Regions from separate parts of the Streptomyces sp. AK02-01A genome, predicted to be linked through region 1. Evidence: riboswitches for the same ligand, from Rfam matches in the RefSeq annotation. Region 1 holds a riboswitch; each other region holds the start of a gene.
The links. Region 1 has a riboswitch for thiamine pyrophosphate ahead of thiO (glycine oxidase ThiO). Riboswitches for the same ligand answer to the same signal wherever they lie in the genome.
Positions count from the first base shown of each region.

Region 1 (6,496 bases):
CGCGAAGGTGTCGCTGAAGTCCCTGGTGACCTTCGCGGCGAGTCCCGCGTCGGCGAGCCGGTTCCTGGCCTCCCGCTCGCTCTGGCCGAGCAGCGAGGGAACGCGGCTGAACTGACCCGAATTGATGTACCAGACTCCGGAACCGATGCCGAGGACCAGCAGCACGGCCACGATCGACGCGATCACGCCTCGCCGGGGCAGCGCTCCTCGGCGGGTCCGCCGGCCCGGTGAGGAGCGGTCCGGCGGCGCCGTCTCCAGCAGGCTCGTGTGCTCGACCGGCGACTCGCGCCGCGGCTCGGCGGGCGTCTGCTCGGGACGTCCGGCGAAGGGGCGAGGGATCACCGACGTACGGTTCTCGGCTCCGGTGCCTGTTCCGGGCCTGGCCCGCGGCGGTACGGCGTCGAGCTGGACGTCGGTGAGTCTGGCGCGGGCTTCGCGGGCCAGCGCGAGCAGCGCCACCGCGTCATAGGGACGGGCGTCGGGGTTACGGGCGGTGGCCGCCGCGACCAGCGCGTCCAGCTCGACGGCGAGACCCGGGACGGCGGCGGACGGCGCGGGCACGTCCTCGTTGAGATGCAGATAGAGCACCTGGGCAGGGGTGTCTCCGGCGTGCGGCTTGGCGCCCGTCAGCATTTCGTGCAGGACGACTCCGCAGGCGTACACATCGACCCGGGTGTCCGAGGCGCCGGACTCGATCTGCTCGGGCGCGAGATACGACACCGTGCCGAGGACGGACCCGGTGGTGCTGGTGACATCGCCCACGGCCCGCACCAGACCGAAGTCCGCGACCTTGACCCGTCCGTCGTCTCCTATGAGGACGTTCTCGGGCTTCATGTCACGGTGGACGAAACCGGCGCGGTGCGCGGCGCCCAGCGCGGCGAGCACCGGCTCCAGGATGTCCAGCGCGGCCCGTGGCTGAAGAGCGCCACGCTCGCGCAGGACATCACGCAGAGTGCAGCCCGCGACGTACTCCATCGCCAGATAGACGTACGCGCCTTGCGCGCCCTGGTCGAAGACCGCGACCACATTGGGATGGGACAGCCGGGCCACCGACTTGGCCTCGCGGATGAAGCGCTCCACGAAGCTGGCGTCGGCGGCGAGGGCCGGATGCATGACCTTGAGGGCCAGGACCCGGTCCAGCCGGATGTCGACGGCCCGGTAGACCGTGGCCATGCCGCCGACGGCGATGCGGGCATCGACGCGGTAGCGGCCGTCGAGCACCTGCCCGACGATGGGATCCTGAAGGGTCGTATCCACGTCGGCGAGTCTACGATCCGCGGCGGACACTCCCGAAGCCCTGGGGCAGACCGGACACACTTCCGCAGCCGAGCCGTGACAGCGGCGGCCCGCTCCTCGCGGGACGGACCGGGCCGGTGGCCGCGCGGTGACGGCGCGTGAGCGGTGCCCGTACGGCTGACCGAGGAGCGCCACGCGTCACACGGTCCTGACACCGCCGGTATCCGGGAACGCCGGGCGCTCCGGGTCCAGCGCCGCCAGTCCCTCCGCCGGCGACGACGCCTCCGCGAAGTGCCGGCGCGGGATACGGCCGGCGCGGTACGCGAGCCGGCCCGCCTCCACCGCGTGCCGCATCGCCTCGGCCATCAGCACCGGCTCCTGCGCCCGGGTGACCGCCGAGGCCAGCATCACGGCGGCGCAGCCCAGCTCCATGGCGAGCGCCGCGTCCGAGGCGGTGCCCGCGCCCGCGTCCAGGATCACCGGCACCCGCGCCCGCGCCACGATCAGCTCGAAGTTGTGCGGATTGCGGATGCCCAGTCCGGAGCCGATCGGCGAGCCGAGCGGCATGATCGCGGCGCAGCCCACGTCCTCCAGCTTTCTGGCGAGCACCGGATCGTCGTTGGTGTACGGGAGGACCGTGAAACCGTCGTCGACCAGCGTCTCGGCGGCGTCGAGCAGCTCGATCGGGTCGGGCAGCAGGGTGCGTTCGTCCGCGACCACCTCCAGCTTGATCCAGTCCGTGCCGAGCGCCTCGCGGGCGAGGCGCGCGGTGAGCACCGCCTCGCCCGCGGTGAAGCAGCCGGCGGTGTTGGGCAGCGCGCGGATGCCCAGAGAGCCGAGCACGGAGAGGACGGAGCCCTGGACCGCGGGATCCAGGCGGCGCATCGCGACCGTGGTGAGTTCGGTGCCGGAGGCGATCAGGGAGCGTTCCAGTACGTCGAGGCTGGGCGCCCCGCCCGTACCCATGATCAGCCGGGAGTTGAACGTGGTGGAGCCGATGGTGAGGCGGTCGTCCGCCATGACTGGTCAGCCTCCTTGGACGGCGGTGAGCACTTCCACCCGGTCGCCGTCGCCGAGCAGGGTGCCGGACCAGCGGGTGCGCGGGACGACCGTCTCGTTGACGGCGGCGGCGACGCCGGAAGGCGCGGGAGTGAGGGCCGCCACCAGGATGTCGAGCGTGGTGGCCGCCGCCAGCTCGCGCGGCTCGCCGTTCACGGACACGTTGACGATGTCTGGGTTCGTACGGGTCATGCGGGCTGCTCCTGACGTACGGACGCGGCGGTGGAGAAGCGCCGAGGAGTGAACGGGCGGGCCTCCGTGGGGAGTTCGCCCGTGGTCAGTACGGTGGCCATGACATCGCCGGTGATGGGCGTGAGCAGAACACCGTTGCGGTAATGGCCGGTGGCCAGGTGCAGGCCCGGCAGCGCGGTGGGACCGAGCAGCGGCGCGTTGTCCGGCGATCCGGGGCGCAGCCCGGCGAGGGTCTCGGTGAGCGGCAGTTCGGTGATGCCGGGGACCAGTTCATGGGCGTCCCGCAGCAGTTCGTACACACCGCCCGCGGTCACCGAGGTGTCCCAGCCCAGTTCTTCGCTGGTGGCGCCGACGACCAGTTCGCCGTTCTCGCGCGGGACCAGATAGACATGGCTTCCGCGCACCACCGCCCGTACCGTCCGGGACAGGAACGGCGCGTACGCGCGGGGCACCGTCAGCCGCAGGACCTGGCCCTTGACCGGACGTACCGGCGGCAGGACGTCTTCCGGCACTCCGTCGAGCTTTCCGCTGAGGCTGCCGCCCGCCAGGACGGTCTGGTCCGCGCTGAGCGCGCGGCCGTCGGCGAGGACGGCGCCGGTGGCGCGGTCGCCTTCGACCCGGAGCCGCTCGGCCCAGCAGCGGTGGAAGACCACTCCGGCCCGTTCGCACGCCGTCACCAGGGCCGCCGCCAGCCGGCGCGGATCGATCTGATGGTCGCCGTCCACCCGCAGACCGCCGCGCACGCCCGGCGCGAGCATCGGCTCCAGGCGCCGGCACTCGCGGCCCGTGAGCCACTCGGACGTGAGCCCCGAGCGCCGCTGGAAGGCGTGCAGCTCGCGGAGCTGGGTCCGGTCGTCGGCGTCGAGCGCCACGGAGAGCGCACCGCAGGCGCGGTAGCCGGTGTCCTGGCCGCTCACCGCCTCCAGTTCGGCGACGAAGTCCGGATAGCGCGCGGCGGAGGCGAGATTGAGAGCGAGCAAGGTCTGCTCGCCGTAGTGGAGTTCGGTGACGGCCGCGAGCATGCCCGCCGCGACCCGCGCGGCTCCGCCGCCGGGATCGGGATCCGCCACGGCGGTACGCAGCCCGCGCTGCGCCGCCCGCCAGGCCGTGACCAGACCGATGATCCCGCCTCCGACGACCAGCACATCGGAGCCCGTACCGCTGGTGCCGGGTTTCTCGTGAGACGACTGCATGGGCGTCCAGCCCCTCCCTTCGCCGGCATGACCCGGATCAGGTTCGTACGGTCGGAGGCCGTCTCAGCCTCCCTCTCAGCCCGGTGCGTCCAGGCTCCCGCGAGGTAGTGTCCGATCCAGACTAACGCCCCGTCCCCTCGCTCAGTAAGGGAGCGGTCACCGTGTCCCGTTCGCTGGACGGACTCGTCCTCGCCCGGGCGATCGGGCTCTAAGGTGATCAGGTGAGTGAGCAGCAGCGGGAAGCCCTGGAGCGGACGCACGCGGACGATGGACCGGCGGGAGAGCCGCGCGTGGTCATTGTCGGCGCCGGCATGGCCGGGGTGCAGACCGCCGTGGCGCTGCGGGAAAAGGGCTATCGCGGACCGGTCACTCTGATCGGAGCCGAATCGCATCCGCCGTACGACCGGCCGCCGCTCTCCAAGGCCCTGCTGCTGGGCAAGGCGGACAGCTCCGCCTTCGACATCGATTTCGCGGCGTTCTCCGTCGAGCTGCGGCTCGGACTCGAAGTGACCGGACTGCGCGCCGCCGAACGGGAGATCGACACGGCCGCCGGTCCCGTCCCGTACGACGTGCTGGTCGTCGCCACCGGCGCGGAGCCGATCAGGCTGCCCGGTGCCGAGGGCGTGCCCGGTGTACATCTGCTGCGCACGCTGGACGACGCGGAGCGGCTGCGTCCGGTGCTGGCCCGGCAGCACGAGATCGTGGTGGTCGGCGCGGGCTGGATCGGCGCGGAGTTCGCCACGGCGGCCCGCGAGGCCGGGTGCGCGGTGACGGTCGTCGAGGCCGCGGACCGGCCGCTCGCGGGCGCTCTGCCGGCCGAGGTCGCCGCTCCCATGGCCGGCTGGTACGCGGAGAGCGGCGCCGAACTGCTGACGAACGCGCGCGTGGCCGGGGTCGAGCCCGGAGCGGTGGTTCTCGCGGACGGCCGGCGGCTGAGCGCCGGCGCGGTGGTCGTGGGCATCGGAGCGCGGCCCGCGACGGACTGGCTGGGCGGCTCCGGTATCGACCTCGGACCGGACGGATCGGTCACGGCCGACGAGCGGCTGCGTGCCTCGCTGCCGGATGTGTACGCCGTGGGCGACTGTGCCTCCTTCCCTTCCGCCCGTTACGGCGAGCGACTGCTCGTGCACCACTGGGACAACGCGCTCCAGGGGCCGCGGACGGTCGCGGCCCAGATCGTCGGCGAGAGCGAGCGGATCTACGATCCCGTGCCGTACTTCTGGTCCGAGCAGTTCGGCCGGTTCGTGCAGTACGCGGGCCACACCACCGAGCGGTCGGCCTCCGCCGGCACGCTGGTGTGGCGCGGCGATCCCGCGGAGGCCGCCTGGTCGGTGGTGTGGCTGCGGGACGGGGTGCTGGTCGCGCTGCTCGCCGTCGGCAGACCCCGGGACCTGGCACAGGGCCGCAAGCTGATCGAGGCGGGCGCACGGCTGGATCCGGCGCGGGCCGCGGACGCCTCCGTACCGCTGCGGAAAGCCGTTCTCTGACGCTGTCGTCCCGGCTTCCGGCGGCCCTGGCGGCTCCCGTCGCCGGGCCCGGACGGCCACGACTGGGTGCCTCGGCTACCGTCTGTCAGTCCGGGATGGCACGCTTGTCCTGTGACCGAGATTGACGTAAAGATCGATGCTCTCGTCCCCGCCTGGCTCCACCTGCCCGACATCGCGGAAATGCTCGATGTCGAGGTGACGCGTGTGCGGCAGTTGGTCAAGGAAGGCCAGCTGATCGCCGTGCGCCGCGGTGAGAACAGGACGCTTCAGGTGCCGGCCGCCTTCATTGACGGCGGCAAGGTCGTCAAGGGCCTCGCCGGCACTCTGACGCTGCTGAGGGACGACAGTTTCACCGACGAAGAGATGCTCGAATGGCTCTTCACCCCCGACCCGACCCTGCCGGGCACGCCCGCGCAGGCGCTCAGCGAGAATCGCGGCACGGAGGTGAAGCGCCGGGCCCAGGCGCTCGCCGTCTGACGACCTCATCACCCGCGGTGTGCGGCGCCCCGTGATGACCGCGCGCGGTCATGGCGCCGCCGCACACCGCCGACCCAACGGGGGAACACGACATGTCCACGGCCATATCCGCGGCTCACGCACCGCTGTCCGCCGCCCGGATCTATCTGTGCACGGACGCCCGCAAGAGGCAGGCGGATCTCCCGGAGTTCCTCGACGCGGTGCTCGCGTCCGGCGTGGACATCGTGCAGTTGCGTGACAAGGGCATGGAGGCGGCCGAGGAGCTGGAACACCTCCAGGTCTTCGCGGACGCCTGCCGCCGCCACGGAGCGCTTCTCGCCGTGAACGACCGCGCGGACGTCGCGCACGCCATCGGGGCCGACGTCCTGCATCTGGGCCAGGGCGACCTGCCCGTCCCGGCGGCCCGCGCGATCCTCGGGGACACACCGCTGATCGGCCGCTCCACTCATGCGGAGGCCGAGGTGGACGCGGCGGCCGCGGAGCCCGGTGTGGACTACTTCTGTGTCGGCCCGTGCTGGCCCACTCCGACCAAGCCGGGCCGTCACGCGCCGGGTCTCGGCCTGGTGCGGTACGCGGCCGCGCGGGCCGGCGAGCGTCCGTGGTTCGCGATCGGAGGGATCGACGCGGGCAATCTCGACCAGGTGCTGGACGCCGGCGCCCGCCGCATCGTCGTCGTACGGGCGATCACCGAGGCCGACGACCCGGCCGAGGCGACCGCGGCCCTGGCCAAGCGGGTGGCGGAACGCGCCGGGTGACGCGTCCGGACCGTGTTGTCACGGCGGGTGTCCGGCGGTTCGCGATGGTGTCCTCCAGGGATCCGGCAGGCATCCGAGGCGTGGACAGTTAACCGAC
Region 1 covers NZ_JARBAE010000020.1:103,759-110,254, reverse strand. The annotation lists gene pknB (Stk1 family PASTA domain-containing Ser/Thr kinase) at 1-1,257, opposite strand, end outside; gene PV679_RS19970 (thiazole synthase) at 1,435-2,256, opposite strand; gene thiS (sulfur carrier protein ThiS) at 2,263-2,487, opposite strand; gene thiO (glycine oxidase ThiO) at 2,484-3,680, opposite strand; TPP riboswitch at 3,678-3,791, opposite strand; gene PV679_RS19955 (NAD(P)/FAD-dependent oxidoreductase) at 3,902-5,167, shown strand; gene PV679_RS19950 (Rv2175c family DNA-binding protein) at 5,279-5,644, shown strand; gene thiE (thiamine phosphate synthase) at 5,737-6,399, shown strand.

Region 2 (6,496 bases), on a different contig from region 1:
AATGGCCTTCTTCGTATGTGCACGAGGAGATCCCCATGAACAAGGGCGCGGACGCCATCCAGTCCCCCGATGACAAGGACGACAAGAGCGACCCCGGCAAAAAGGCCGGACGCTTCATGCTGAAACTGTCCGGTGAGGCGTTCGCCGGCCGGGGAGCGCTCGGCGTCGATCCCGACGTCGTACACGCGGTCGCCCGCGAGATCGCCGCCGTCGTCAGGGACGGTGCCCAGATCGCGGTCGTCATCGGCGGTGGCAACTTCTTCCGCGGCGCCGAACTCCAGCAGCGCGGCATGGACCGGGCCCGCTCCGACTACATGGGCATGCTCGGTACGGTCATGAACTGTCTGGCGCTCCAGGACTTCCTGGAGAAGGAGGGGATCGACTCCCGCGTCCAGACCGCCATCACCATGGGGCAGGTCGCGGAGCCGTATATCCCGCTGCGCGCCGTGCGCCACCTGGAGAAGGGCCGCGTCGTCATCTTCGGCGCCGGTATGGGCATGCCGTACTTCTCCACCGACACCACCGCCGCCCAGCGCGCCCTGGAGATCGACGCCGAGGCCCTGCTGATGGGGAAGAACGGTGTGGACGGGGTGTACGACTCCGATCCCAAGACCAACCCGGCCGCGGTCAAGTTCGACGCACTGGAGTACAGCGAGGTCATCGCCGGCGATCTGCGCGTCGCGGACATGACCGCCATCACGCTGTGCCAGGACAACAAGCTGCCGATCCTCGTCTTCGAATTGCTCACCGAGGGCAATATCGCGCGCGCGGTCAAGGGTGAGAAGATCGGCACGCTCGTGAGCGACCAGGGCACCCGGACCTGATCCGGGTCGGCCCCGCACGGGGATGGACAAAGCCCTGCCGGTCGGACACCGTGCAGGACAAGACGCGACGCAGGTTCCGCCGGACCGGCAGCAGGCCGGGCCCACTCAAGACACGCAGGAGCAAGTGGTGATCGAAGAGACCCTCCTCGAGGCCGAGGAGAAGATGGAGAAGGCCGTCCTGGTCGCCAAAGACGACTTCGCCGCGATCCGCACCGGCCGGGCCCACCCGGCGATGTTCAACAAGATCGCGGCGGACTACTACGGCGCGATGACCCCGATCAACCAGCTGGCGTCGTTCGCCGTGCCCGAGGCGCGGATGGCGGTGGTGACCCCGTTCGACAAGAGCGCGCTGCGCAATATCGAGCAGGCGATCCGTGACTCCGACCTCGGTGTCAACCCGAGCAACGACGGCAATATCATCCGGGTGGTGTTCCCCGAGCTGACGCAGGACCGCCGCAAGGAGTTCATCAAGGTCGCCAAGACCAAGGCGGAGGACTCCAAGATCTCGATCCGCGCCGTCCGCCGCAAGGCCAAGGAGACCATCGACAAGCTGGTCAAGGACGGCGAGGTGGGCGAGGACGAGGGACGCCGCGCCGAGAAGGAGCTCGACGACACCACCGCGAAGTATGTCGCGCAGGTCGACGAGCTGCTCAAGCACAAGGAAGCCGAGCTGCTCGAAGTCTGATGAACGACTCTTCCTGGCGGGCCCCGGCGACAGCCGGTTACTGGCCGCCCGAGCAGGGGGCTGCCCCGGCGGGTCCCGCATACGATGAGCACCCCGCACAGCAGACTCGGCCCATGCCCATCGTGCCCGACGGACCCGCGAACGGCGGGGACCAGGATGACGAACGGGGGGCTGCTCGGCCGGAGGGCCCCCAGTTCCGCGACAAGATTCCGCAGGAGCCCATGGCCGCACCTCCACCGCCGCCGCAGAAGAAGCGGGCCGGCCGTGATCTGCGTGCGGCCATAGGAGTGGGTCTCGGGCTCGGCGCCGTCGTCGTGGCGTCGCTCTTCATCGTCAAGGCCGTGTTCATCGGCGTCATAGCGGTGGCCGTGGTCGTCGGGCTGTGGGAGCTGACGTCCAGGCTCGACGAGAAGAAGGGCATCAAGGCGCCGCTCGTGCCGCTGGCCGTCGGCGGTGCCGCGATGGTCGTCGCCGGCTATGTGCGCGGCGCCGAGGGCGCGTGGGTCGCGATGGCCCTGACCGCGCTCGCGGTGCTGGTCTGGCGGATGACCGAACCTCCCGAGGGCTATCTCAGGGATGTCACCGCGGGCGTCTTCGCCGCGTTCTACGTGCCGTTCCTGGCCACCTTCGTCGCGATGATGCTCACGGCGGACGACGGCCCGCGACGGGTGCTGATGTTCCTGGTGCTGACCGTCGTCAGCGACACGGGCGCGTACGCGGTGGGCTGGCGCTTCGGCACCCACAAGCTCGCGCCGCGCATCAGCCCCGGCAAGACGCGGGAGGGCCTGCTCGGTGCCGTGGTCTTCGCCATGGCGGCCGGCGCGCTGTGTATGCAGTTCATCATCGACGACGGGATCTGGTGGCAGGGCCTGGTGCTCGGTCTGGCCGTCGCGGCCAGCGCCACCCTCGGTGATCTCGGCGAGTCCATGATCAAGCGGGATCTCGGCATCAAGGACATGGGCACGCTGCTGCCGGGCCACGGCGGCATCATGGACCGGCTCGACTCCCTGCTGCCCACCGCACCGGTGGTCTGGCTACTGCTGGTGATCTTCGTCGGTACGGGCTGAACGGCACGGGTACTCTGGAAGGGCTCGCCGCCCACCGGTGGCGAGCCCCTTCACTCCCGCGACTGCGGGGCTGATCCCGTGAGGTCTCCCGGCACCGGCATTGTCGTGTCGTTCTCTCCGCGCCAGCGGGGATGGCCCGGCCTCGCCGTACCGAGGAGATTTCACACATGGCCCCGCCGACTCCGGGAGAACTCACCTTTGCCGCGCCGCGTGGTGCCAAGAAGCCGCCGCGGCACCTCGCCGACATGACGCCGGCCGAGCGCCGCGAAGCGGTCACCGCGATCGGCGAGAAGGGGTTCCGCGCCAAGCAGTTGTCGCAGCACTACTTCGCGCGCTACATACACGACCCCGAGCAGTGGACCGACATCCCGGCCGCCTCCCGCCAGAAGCTCGCGACGGAGCTGCTGCCCGATCTGATGTCGGTGGTCCGGCACATCTCCTGCGACGACGACACCACGCGTAAGACGCTCTGGCGGCTGCACGACGGCACCCTCGTCGAGTCCGTGCTGATGCGCTATCCGGACCGCGTCACCATGTGCGTCTCGTCACAGGCGGGCTGCGGGATGAACTGCCCGTTCTGCGCGACCGGACAGGCCGGCCTGGACCGCAATCTGTCCACCGCCGAGATCGTGCACCAGATCGTCGACGGCATGCGCGCCCTGCGCGACGGCGAGGTCCCCGGCGGTCCTTCGCGGCTCTCCAACATCGTCTTCATGGGCATGGGCGAGCCGCTCGCCAACTACAACCGCGTGGTCGGAGCGATCCGCCGGCTGACCGACCCCGAGCCGGACGGCCTCGGAATCTCGCAGCGCGGCATCACCGTCTCGACGGTCGGCCTGGTGCCGGCGATGCTGCGCTTCGCCGACGAGGGCTTCAAGTGCCGGCTCGCCGTGTCCCTGCACGCACCGGACGACGAGCTGCGCGACACCCTTGTCCCCGTCAACACCCGCTGGAAGGTCCGCGAGGTGCTGGACGCCGCCTGGGAGTACGCGGAGAAGTCCGGCCGCCGTGTCTCCATCGAGTACGCGCTGATCCGGGACATCAACGACCAGGCCTGGCGCGGCGACCGCCTCGGCAGGCTCCTCAAGGGCAAGCGGGTGCACGTCAATCTGATCCCGCTCAACCCGACTCCGGGATCGAAGTGGACGGCGTCGCGCCCCGAGGACGAGAAGGCGTTCGTGGAGGCGATCGCGGCCCACGGAGTGCCGGTGACCGTACGGGACACCCGTGGCCAGGAGATCGACGGAGCGTGCGGACAGCTCGCGGCGTCGGAGCGGTAGCGGCGCGAGCAGCGCGCGGGAAGGCACCCGGGAGGTGAACCGGGTGTCCGAAAAGCCGCCCTGTACGCTGAGCTCGAAAACATCACATATTCCGACAGGGGAGCGCCACAGCGCTGAGAGTGCGGCACATGTCCGGTGTCAACGGGCAGCGGCCGCAGACCCTCTGGACCTTGCCCAGGTCATTCTGGGTAGGAAGTTCGGACATCACTCAAGCTGTTGCGCCCTGCCCGGGGTCCGGCCCGTCCGGACTCCGGGCAGGGCCGCGTCTTCTCCTGGACACCCCAGGAGGAAATCCAGTGACCACCATCAGGAAGACCGCGGTCGCGGCGCTCGCCGCCGCGCTCGGCGTCGCGGCGCTCGGTGCCTGCGGCGGCTCCGAGCCGTCCGACAGCGGCGGCAGCGGCGGCTCGGCGTCCAAGACCGTCACGCTCGTCAGCCATGACTCGTTCACCGCCTCGCCCGACGTGCTGAAGGCGTTCACGCAGGAGACCGGCTACACGGTCAAGGTGCTGAAGAGCGGAGACGCCGGCGAGGCCCTCAACAAGGAGATCCTGACGAAGGGTTCGCCGCAGGGTGATGTCTTCTTCGGCGTGGACAACACCCTGCTCTCGCGCGCTCTCGACAACGGTCTGTTCACGCCGTACGAGGCGAAGGGCCTGGACCGGGTCGACGCGGGCACACGGCTCGACCAGGGAAAGAACCGCGTCACTCCGATCGACACCGGCGACCTCTGCGTCAACTACGACAAGAAGTACTTCGCCGACAAGAAGCTCGCACCGCCGACGTCCTTCGACGATCTGGTCAAGCCCGCGTACAAGGACCTGCTCGTCACCGAGAACGCCGCGACGTCCTCACCCGGTCTCGGCTTCCTCCTCGGCTCCGTCGCTCGGTACGGCGACGACGGCTGGCAGGACTACTGGAAGAAGCTCAAGGCCAACGGCGTCCGGGTCGTCGACAGCTGGGAGCAGGCCTACAACGAGGAGTTCTCCGGCTCCGCCGGCGGCAAGAAGGCCAAGGCGGACCGGCCGCTCGTCGTCTCGTACGCCTCCAGCCCGCCGGCCGAGGTGCTGTACGCCGAGCCGCAGCCCAAGGAGGCACCGACCGGCGTCTCCACCGAAACCTGCTTCCGGCAGATCGAGTTCGCGGGACTGCTCGACGGCGCGAAGAACGAGGCCGGCGGCAAGGCTCTGCTGGACTTCCTGATCAGTGACCGGTTCCAGGCGGACATGCCGCTGAACATGTTCGTGAACCCGGTGGTGAAGAGCGTCGGACTGCCGAAGCTGTTCACCGAGTTCGGCGCGACCGTCGCCAAGCCGGAGACCGTGGCTCCCGACCGGATCGCCGCCAACCGTGAGCAGTGGATCCAGTCGTGGTCCTCACTCGTAGTGAAGTAACGGCGGGACGGCGGACCGCCGGGCGTGGGAACGCGGTGCGGCTCGGCCTGATGGCCGTGCCCGTCGCGTTCTTCGCCGTCTTCTTCGCCTATCCGGTGGCCGCGATCGTCGGTCGCGGTCTGCGGGCGGACGGAGCCTGGCGGTTCGGCCGGATCGGCGAGGTGCTGAGCCGGCCGGACATCCTCGACGTCCTGTGGTTCACCACCTGGCAGGCGTTCGCCTCCACCGCGCTCACCCTGCTGATCGCGCTGCCCGGCGCCTTTGTCTTCGCGCGTTTCGAGTTCCCGGGCAAGCAGGTGCTGCGCGCGGTGGTCACCGTGCCGTTCGTCCTGCCGACCGTGGTCGCCGGCACGGCCTTCCTGGCGCTCCTCGGACGCGGCGGACTGCTCGACCGGCTGTGGAGCGTGCGGCTCGACACCACGGTCTGGGCGATCCTCCTCGCGCATGTCTTCTTCAACTACGCGGTGGTCGTACGGACGGTGGGCGGTCTGTGGGCGCAGCTCGATCCGCGCCAGGAGGAGGCCGCGCGGGTCCTGGGCGCGGGACGGCTCGCGGCCTGGTGGCGGGTGACGCTGCCCGCGCTCGCTCCCGCCGTCGCGGCCGCCGCGCTGATGGTCTTCCTCTTCACCTTCACCTCCTTCGGAGTCGTACAGATCCTGGGCGGCCCCGCCTACTCCACTCTGGAGGTGGAGATCTACCGGCAGACGGCGCAGTTGCTCGACCTGCCGACGGCGGCGGTGCTGACGCTGGTGCAGTTCGCCGCGGTCGGCGCGATCCTGGCGGTGCACGCGTGGACCGTGCGCAGACGCGAGACCGCGCTGAAGCTGGTCGATCCGGCGGGGACCGCGAGCCGGCCGCGCGGCGCCGGACAGTGGACGCTGCTCGGCGGCGTCCTCGCCACCGTGCTGGTGCTGATCCTGCTGCCTCTCGCGGTGCTGGTGGAGCGGTCCCTGGACGGTCCCGGAGGGTACGGCTTCGCCTTCTACCGGGCGCTCGGGTCGGTGGAGGCGAGCGGCGGCACATTTCTCGTACCTCCGCTGGAAGCGGTGTGGAACTCCCTGCGGTACGCGCTGGTCGCGACGGCCGTCGCGCTGCTGGTCGGCGGACTCGCCGCCGGCGCGCTGACCCGCCGGGCCGGGCGGCTGGTGCGCGGTTTCGACGCGCTGCTGATGCTTCCGCTCGGTGTGTCCGCCGTGACCGTCGGCTTCGGCTTCCTGATCACACTCGACAAGCCTCCGCTGGATCT
Region 2 covers NZ_JARBAE010000038.1:40,038-46,533, reverse strand. The annotation lists gene pyrH (UMP kinase) at 36-824, shown strand; gene frr (ribosome recycling factor) at 952-1,509, shown strand; gene PV679_RS27850 (phosphatidate cytidylyltransferase) at 1,509-2,576, shown strand; gene rlmN (23S rRNA (adenine(2503)-C(2))-methyltransferase RlmN) at 2,744-3,856, shown strand; TPP riboswitch at 3,943-4,069, shown strand; gene PV679_RS27840 (thiamine ABC transporter substrate-binding protein) at 4,153-5,250, shown strand; gene PV679_RS27835 (iron ABC transporter permease) at 5,301-6,496, shown strand, end outside.
Region 2: another riboswitch for thiamine pyrophosphate. It lies ahead of PV679_RS27840 (thiamine ABC transporter substrate-binding protein); the one in region 1 lies ahead of thiO (glycine oxidase ThiO).

Region 3 (6,496 bases), on a different contig from region 1:
CTCCGCGGAGGCCGCCGCGGCCGGCGGCTACTGCAAGGCCCTGATGGGCAATCATGAACTCCTGTTCATCGGCGCCAAGCGGTTCGGCGACACACCCGTCAACTCCGGCGCGGGCACTGCCACTTTCCAGGCCGCCTGGCTGCTCAACGGCGGTCAGAGAGCCGACATGGAACGCCTGCAGGATGTCCATCTGCAATGGATGTCGCGGCTCGACGCGGTGGTCGAGGAGGACGGACACCTCTTCATGCACTCCGACACAACCGCGTATCTGGACTACGGATCCACCATCGAGGACGTCAACGACACCGTCCATCAGATCCTCACCCGCAATGACGCCGACGAATGCTGGGATTTGTTCCGCAAGCTCACCAAGCGCTTCGCGTTCCGTGACGAGGGCGGCCCACAAGCCGTGCAGGAACTGCTCTCCCAGTACGGCGGAGAGCGCGTCGTCCACGGCCACAGCCCCATTCCCTATCTGCTCGGCGAAGTCGGCACCGAGGAAGCCTCGGAAGGCGAAGAGGACAGGGGACCAGTGGTGGAAGGGCCACACGTATATGCCGACGGCCTTGCCATCGCGATGGACGGCGGAGTGACCATGGCAGGAAAACTGCTGGTGGTCCAGCTTCCTCTGCACAACTGAAACAACGCGCGGCAGGTGATTTACGCAAACCCCCTGTCACCTCACGCCAAAACAGCTCTACCATCGGCTTATCCGTAGCAGGCTCTCCTCCGCTTTCGCCAACTGCCCGCTACACGTGGGCCGACCGGCCCTACGGAGCATCGGGGGATGCACATGAAAAGCGCTCCGCACCTGCTGAGCGAGGATCGCGTGGATTTCGAGCGGATCCTCGACGACGCGCTGCGCAACGCACACGACCGACCGGATCTCGCCGTGGCCGGGAAGCGGCTCAACACCGAGCAGCTACGCACCATGGCCCTGAACGCCACGGCACTGATAACCACGGCCGCCGCAGCCGAGTACGAGCACTACACCGGTGTGCGCGAGGAGTTCCGTACACCTGCCTCGCCGGACTCCGTCCGCGGTTCCGTCCTCGACCCCGCCGAGGGTCGCGCGACCGCTTCCGGTGCGGGGCTCATGGCCGTCATCACCGTCCTGGTCCCGGTCCTCGGAGGTACCGCCGCGGCGATCTTCCTGCTCGTCGGCTATCTCCTCAAAGCACTCAGCCCACCGCCCGCCTTCGCCGACACCCTGCTCGCCGTCGGCTGGTTCTTCGGCGTCGTCACCGCGATCGGCATCCTGGCGGCCGCGGTAGGTCTGCTGATCACAGCCATGCGCAACAGTGCCACCCAGCTCCCGGCGGAGGAGTCGGACGGCGAGCTGCCGGACGAGGTGGCTCGCGCGAGAGAAGCCTGGCGACACGCTCTGCTGGAGCGCGGCGTTCTGCCGTTTTTGCGGGCCGCTCTGGCCGATCCGAGCGCCGACCCGGCCGCACCGGGCCCGCCCCGCGCGGTGCGGCCTCTTCCCAAGGTCGGCTACAGCCGGCCCGACTTCAGCAGCCCGGACGAAGGCTCCACCACCGGCCGGCGTCCGTCCTTCACCAGCCCGGACTTCACCAGCCCCGATTTCGGCGGACCGGAACACAAGCCGGAGTAGCGACTCCGGCTCGCGGTTCGCCATCGACCACGGCCGGTCCGAGACCCGCGCTCTCACCGGCTCACACAACAGACGCCGTGCCTCCGGCCCGCTGTGGCGCGGGCCGGAGGCACCCGTGGTGCCGGAAAAGGGCAGGCGCTACTCCGCCAGCGGCAGATACACCCGGTTGCCGGCCGCGGCGAACTCCTTGGACTTCTCGGCCATACCGGCCTCGATCTCGGCGCTCTGCATATCACCGCCGTGCCGGGCCCTGATGTCCTGCGAGATCTTCATCGAGCAGAATTTGGGACCGCACATCGAGCAGAAGTGCGCGGTCTTCGCCGGTTCGGCCGGGAGGGTCTCGTCATGGAACTCCCTGGCCGTGTCCGGGTCGAGAGCCAGATTGAACTGGTCCTCCCAGCGGAACTCGAAGCGGGCGTCGGAGAGGGCGTCGTCCCAGTCCTGCGCGCCCGGGTGGCCCTTGGCGAGATCCGCCGCATGCGCCGCGATCTTGTAGGTGATGACGCCCGTCTTGACGTCGTCACGGTCCGGCAGCCCGAGGTGCTCCTTGGGAGTCACGTAGCAGAGCATCGCCGTGCCCCACCAGGCGATCATCGCCGCACCGATGCCGGAGGTGATGTGGTCGTACGCCGGGGCCACATCGGTCGTCAGCGGACCGAGTGTGTAGAACGGCGCCTCCTCGCAGATCTCCTGCTGGAGGTCGATGTTCTCCTTGATCTTGTGCATCGGGACATGGCCCGGGCCTTCGATCATCGTCTGTACGCCCAGCCGTTTGGCGACCGAGTTCAGCTCGCCCAGCGTGCGCAGCTCGGCGAACTGCGCCTCGTCGTTGGCGTCGGCGATGGAGCCGGGCCGCAGACCGTCACCGAGGGAGTACGTCACGTCGTACGACGCGAGAATCTCGCACAGCTCCTCGAAGTTCTCGTACAGGAACGACTCCCTGTGGTGCGCCAGGCACCAGGCGGCCATGATCGAGCCTCCGCGGGAGACGATGCCCGTCTTGCGGCGAGCCGTCAGCGGCACGTAACGCAGCAGCACACCGGCGTGGACCGTCATGTAGTCGACGCCCTGCTCGGCCTGCTCGATGACCGTGTCCTTGTAAATGTCCCAGGTCAGCTCCTCGGCCTTGCCATCGACCTTTTCGAGCGCCTGGTAGAGCGGCACGGTCCCGATGGGGACGGGGGAGTTGCGCAGCACCCATTCGCGCGTGGTGTGGATATTGCGGCCGGTGGAGAGGTCCATGACCGTGTCGGCGCCCCAGCGGGTCGCCCAGGTCATCTTGTCCACCTCCTCCTCGATGGAGGAGGTGACCGCGGAGTTGCCGATATTGGCGTTGACCTTCACCAGGAACCGCTTGCCGATGATCATCGGCTCGATCTCCGGGTGATTGACATTGGCGGGCAGGACGGCGCGGCCCGCGGCGATCTCCTCGCGGACGACCTCCGGTGGCACGTTCTCCCGGATCGCGACGTACTCCATCTCCGGAGTGATGTCCCCGCGACGGGCATAGGTGAGTTGCGTCACCGACTGCCCGTTCCGTGCCCGGCGCGGCTGACGGGGCCTGCCGGGAAAGACGGCGTCGAGGTTGCGCAGCCCTCCGCGCGGTGAGGTGTGCTTGAGCCCGTCGTCCTCGGGGCGAGCGGGCCGGCCCGCATACTCCTCGGTGTCGCCGCGCCCGATGATCCAGTTTTCCCGCAGTGGCACGAGACCGCGGCGTACATCGGTCTCGACGGTGGGGTCGGTGTATGGCCCCGACGTGTCGTACAGCGTCACGTCCTTGCCGTTGGTGAGGTGCACCTGGCGGACAGGCACCTGGATGTCCGGGCGCGAGCCCTGGACATATCCCTTGTGCCAGCCGATGGACCTTTCGGCCTCACTCGGATTCCCCGAGTCGGAGGCAGACGTGTGTGCGTCCTGAACGGTCATGAGACCTACTCCCTACGCCGGCATTACCCGGTAACAGGTTCAGCGGTCGGCGCAGCGCAGGTGTCCAGGGGATGTCCCCGGGACCACACAGTCAGCGCCCTCTCAGCCCGGTGCTCCGAGCTCCCGCGTGTGCAAAGGTGACTCCACGCTAGCGCTCCTCTGGGCGCGCTGAACAGAGGGCCTCTTCCTTCTTGCGATGATTCAGGAGTGACCTCACCCCAGCAGACTCGCCAGCCACATGGCCACTCACACAGTCATGAGCCTGCAGAACCGGTCTCCCGGCACCTTCGCAAGGTCATCGCGGCGGTCCTGATTCCCTTCGCGGCTGCGGTAGTCGTCGGCCTCGCCGTGCTCTGGCCAGGTGGCGCGCCCTCGCATGAGCGCAGCGGTGTCGGCTTCGACCGGCAGACCCAGCAGGGCCGGGTGGTGCAGATCGAGCAGGTCGACTGCAAGGACGTCAACGCCTCTCAGATCCCCGCGTCGACACCTCCGGGCAGCGCGGCGCGGCCAACGGAGACAGGCGACTGCGCGAAGGCCACGATCGAGGTCACGACCGGTAAGGAGAAAGGGCGGACTTTTATCGAGATCGTCCAGCCGGACGCGCCTCGGCAGTTTCACGTGAAACAAGGCGTGATGGTGGCGTACGCACCCGACGCGCCCCATGAACTCCAGTACTCCGTGACCGATGTGAACCGTGCGTTTCCCATGGCTCTGCTGGCCGGGATCTTCGCTCTCGCGGTGGTCGTGGTGGGCCGGATGCGCGGAGTGATGGCGCTCGTCGCGCTCGCCGTCTCGTTCGCCGTACTGACGCTGTTCATCCTGCCCGCGATACTGCAGGGCTCGAATCCGCTGGTCGTGGCCGTGGTGGGGGCGAGCGCGATCATGTTGATCGCGCTCTATATGTGCCATGGCCTCACGGCCCGTACCTCAGTCGCCGTCCTCGGCACATTGATCTCGCTGCTGCTGATCGGGCTGCTGGGATCGCTCTTCATCGGCTGGGCGAGTCTGACCGGCAACACCGACGACAGCACCGGTCTGATCCACGGTCTCTATCCAGGGATCGATATGAGCGGTCTGCTGCTGGCCGGCGTCATCATCGGTTCGCTCGGCGTACTGGACGATGTGACGGTGACGCAGACTTCAGCGGTCTGGGAGCTGCATCAGGCGGACCCGTCCATGGGGCCGCGCGCGCTCTACCGGGCGGCGATCCGGATCGGCCGGGACCATATCGCCTCGGTGGTCAATACGCTCGTTCTCGCCTACGCGGGCGCGGCGCTGCCTCTTCTGCTGCTGTTCTCGATCGCGCAGTCGGGCGTGAGTACCGTCGCCAACAGTGAGCTGGTGGCGGAGGAGATCGTGCGAACCCTGGTGGGTTCGATCGGCCTGGTCGCGTCGGTCCCGGTGACAACGGCTCTGGCGGCGCTGGTGGTCTCCGCCGACCGGTCGGGGCCATCCGGGAGCACGGAGCCGAAGCCCGCCGGCCCCGCGACGGCCCCCTCACTGCCCGGACAGAGTGCACGTGTGTCCGGAGCCGGTGGCAGGGGCCGACGCCACAAGAAATAGAGCGTCCGCACCAGGCGCTTGGGGCCGTACCGCCCGGCGATCTCGCTCAGCCGGCGTTCTCCTCGGCGAGGATGCGGCCGAGCGCTTCCTCCAGACTGCCTTCGAAGTCACCGAGCGTGCGCTCCTGGCCGAGCGGAACCAGTCGGTCGGTCCGGTCGAGGAAGGCCACGAGCGGCGCCGCGCTCACACGGAAGAGCGCGCGGTCGTCACCGACCTGGAGCCGGATATGAACATCGGAGAGGTCCTCGGGCATGGTCGGCGCGATACGCACATCGCCGTCCCCGCTGGGTGTGTTGATGCCGTCGAGCAGCAGTTCGCGGCCGAAGGTCCAGGTGACAGGAGCGTCGCCGGGCAGATGGAAGGTCATGCGCACCGCGTAGGGATCCCCCATCTCATAATGGAGTTCCACCGGAATCCGGAACGAGAGCTCCTCGGAGACGAGGAAGCTCATCAGGACCTCGGCCTGGACCGACTCGCGCATCGTGCACTCCGGAGTAGATGAAGCTGTGGCTGGGAATGATCCCCCTGGACCCTCTTGACGCAATAGTCCTGTACGCGCTAGCGGATCACAAGGAGTAATTTTTCAGATACTGATAGAGAAGGCGAACGCGCTCAGCATGCAACCGATCTCCCTGCGTAACCATTCTGCCGCAGGAAGCAGTCTCTGCTGCTGATCGAGTGGTAGAGAAATGGCCACAGTGGCGGCCGTGGTTCCGGCGGTGACCGGTACGGCCGCGCAGAGCGTGCCCAGCGCGTACTCCTGTCGTGCCACGACCGGCTCCATGCGTCTCAGGGACCCGAGGCGCTTCAGCAGGGCGTTTCGGTCCGGCACGGTGTGGGACGTGAGCGGACGGACAGGGTGGCGGTCCAGATGATCGCGCCGGGATTCGTCGTCGAGTTGACTCAGCAGACACTGCCCGATCGCATGAGCGTGCGCCGTCTCACGGAAGTCGGCCCATTCGTTGACCGCGGGAGCCGAGGGACTGTCGGCCACGGCGACCAGATCGATCTCACCCTCGTGGTAGAGCGCGAAGTAGACCGGGGCGCCGATGGTGTCGCGCCAGTGGCCGATCGAATCAGCGATCTTGCTGCGACGATTCTGCAGGCCTCTCCCGTGGCCCAGGTTCTCCGCAGCGTCACCGAGGACGAAAACACCCCTCTCGCGACGGAGATAGCCCTCGTGCGCCAGCGTGCGCAACAGGTGATAGGCAGTGGGCAGCGGAAGACCGGCCTCGCGGGCGAGCTGCTTCGCGGGGGCTCCGTCCGGATGGGAGCCCGCGGACTCCAGTAGTCGCAGCGCTCGCTGCACCGATCCGATCAGGGTAGGGGCTGCGGTTCTTGTAGCTGTGGCCAAAGGTCATCCCCAGGCGTGCTGACGGGCACGGGCCCGCC
Region 3 covers NZ_JARBAE010000021.1:73,837-80,332, reverse strand. The annotation lists gene PV679_RS20425 (metallophosphoesterase) at 1-640, shown strand, start outside; gene PV679_RS20420 (hypothetical protein) at 788-1,615, shown strand; gene thiC (phosphomethylpyrimidine synthase ThiC) at 1,754-3,541, opposite strand; TPP riboswitch at 3,534-3,678, opposite strand; gene PV679_RS20410 (YibE/F family protein) at 3,749-5,104, shown strand; gene PV679_RS20405 (SsgA family sporulation/cell division regulator) at 5,151-5,585, opposite strand; gene PV679_RS20400 (IclR family transcriptional regulator) at 5,688-6,458, opposite strand.
Region 3: another riboswitch for thiamine pyrophosphate. It lies ahead of thiC (phosphomethylpyrimidine synthase ThiC); the one in region 1 lies ahead of thiO (glycine oxidase ThiO).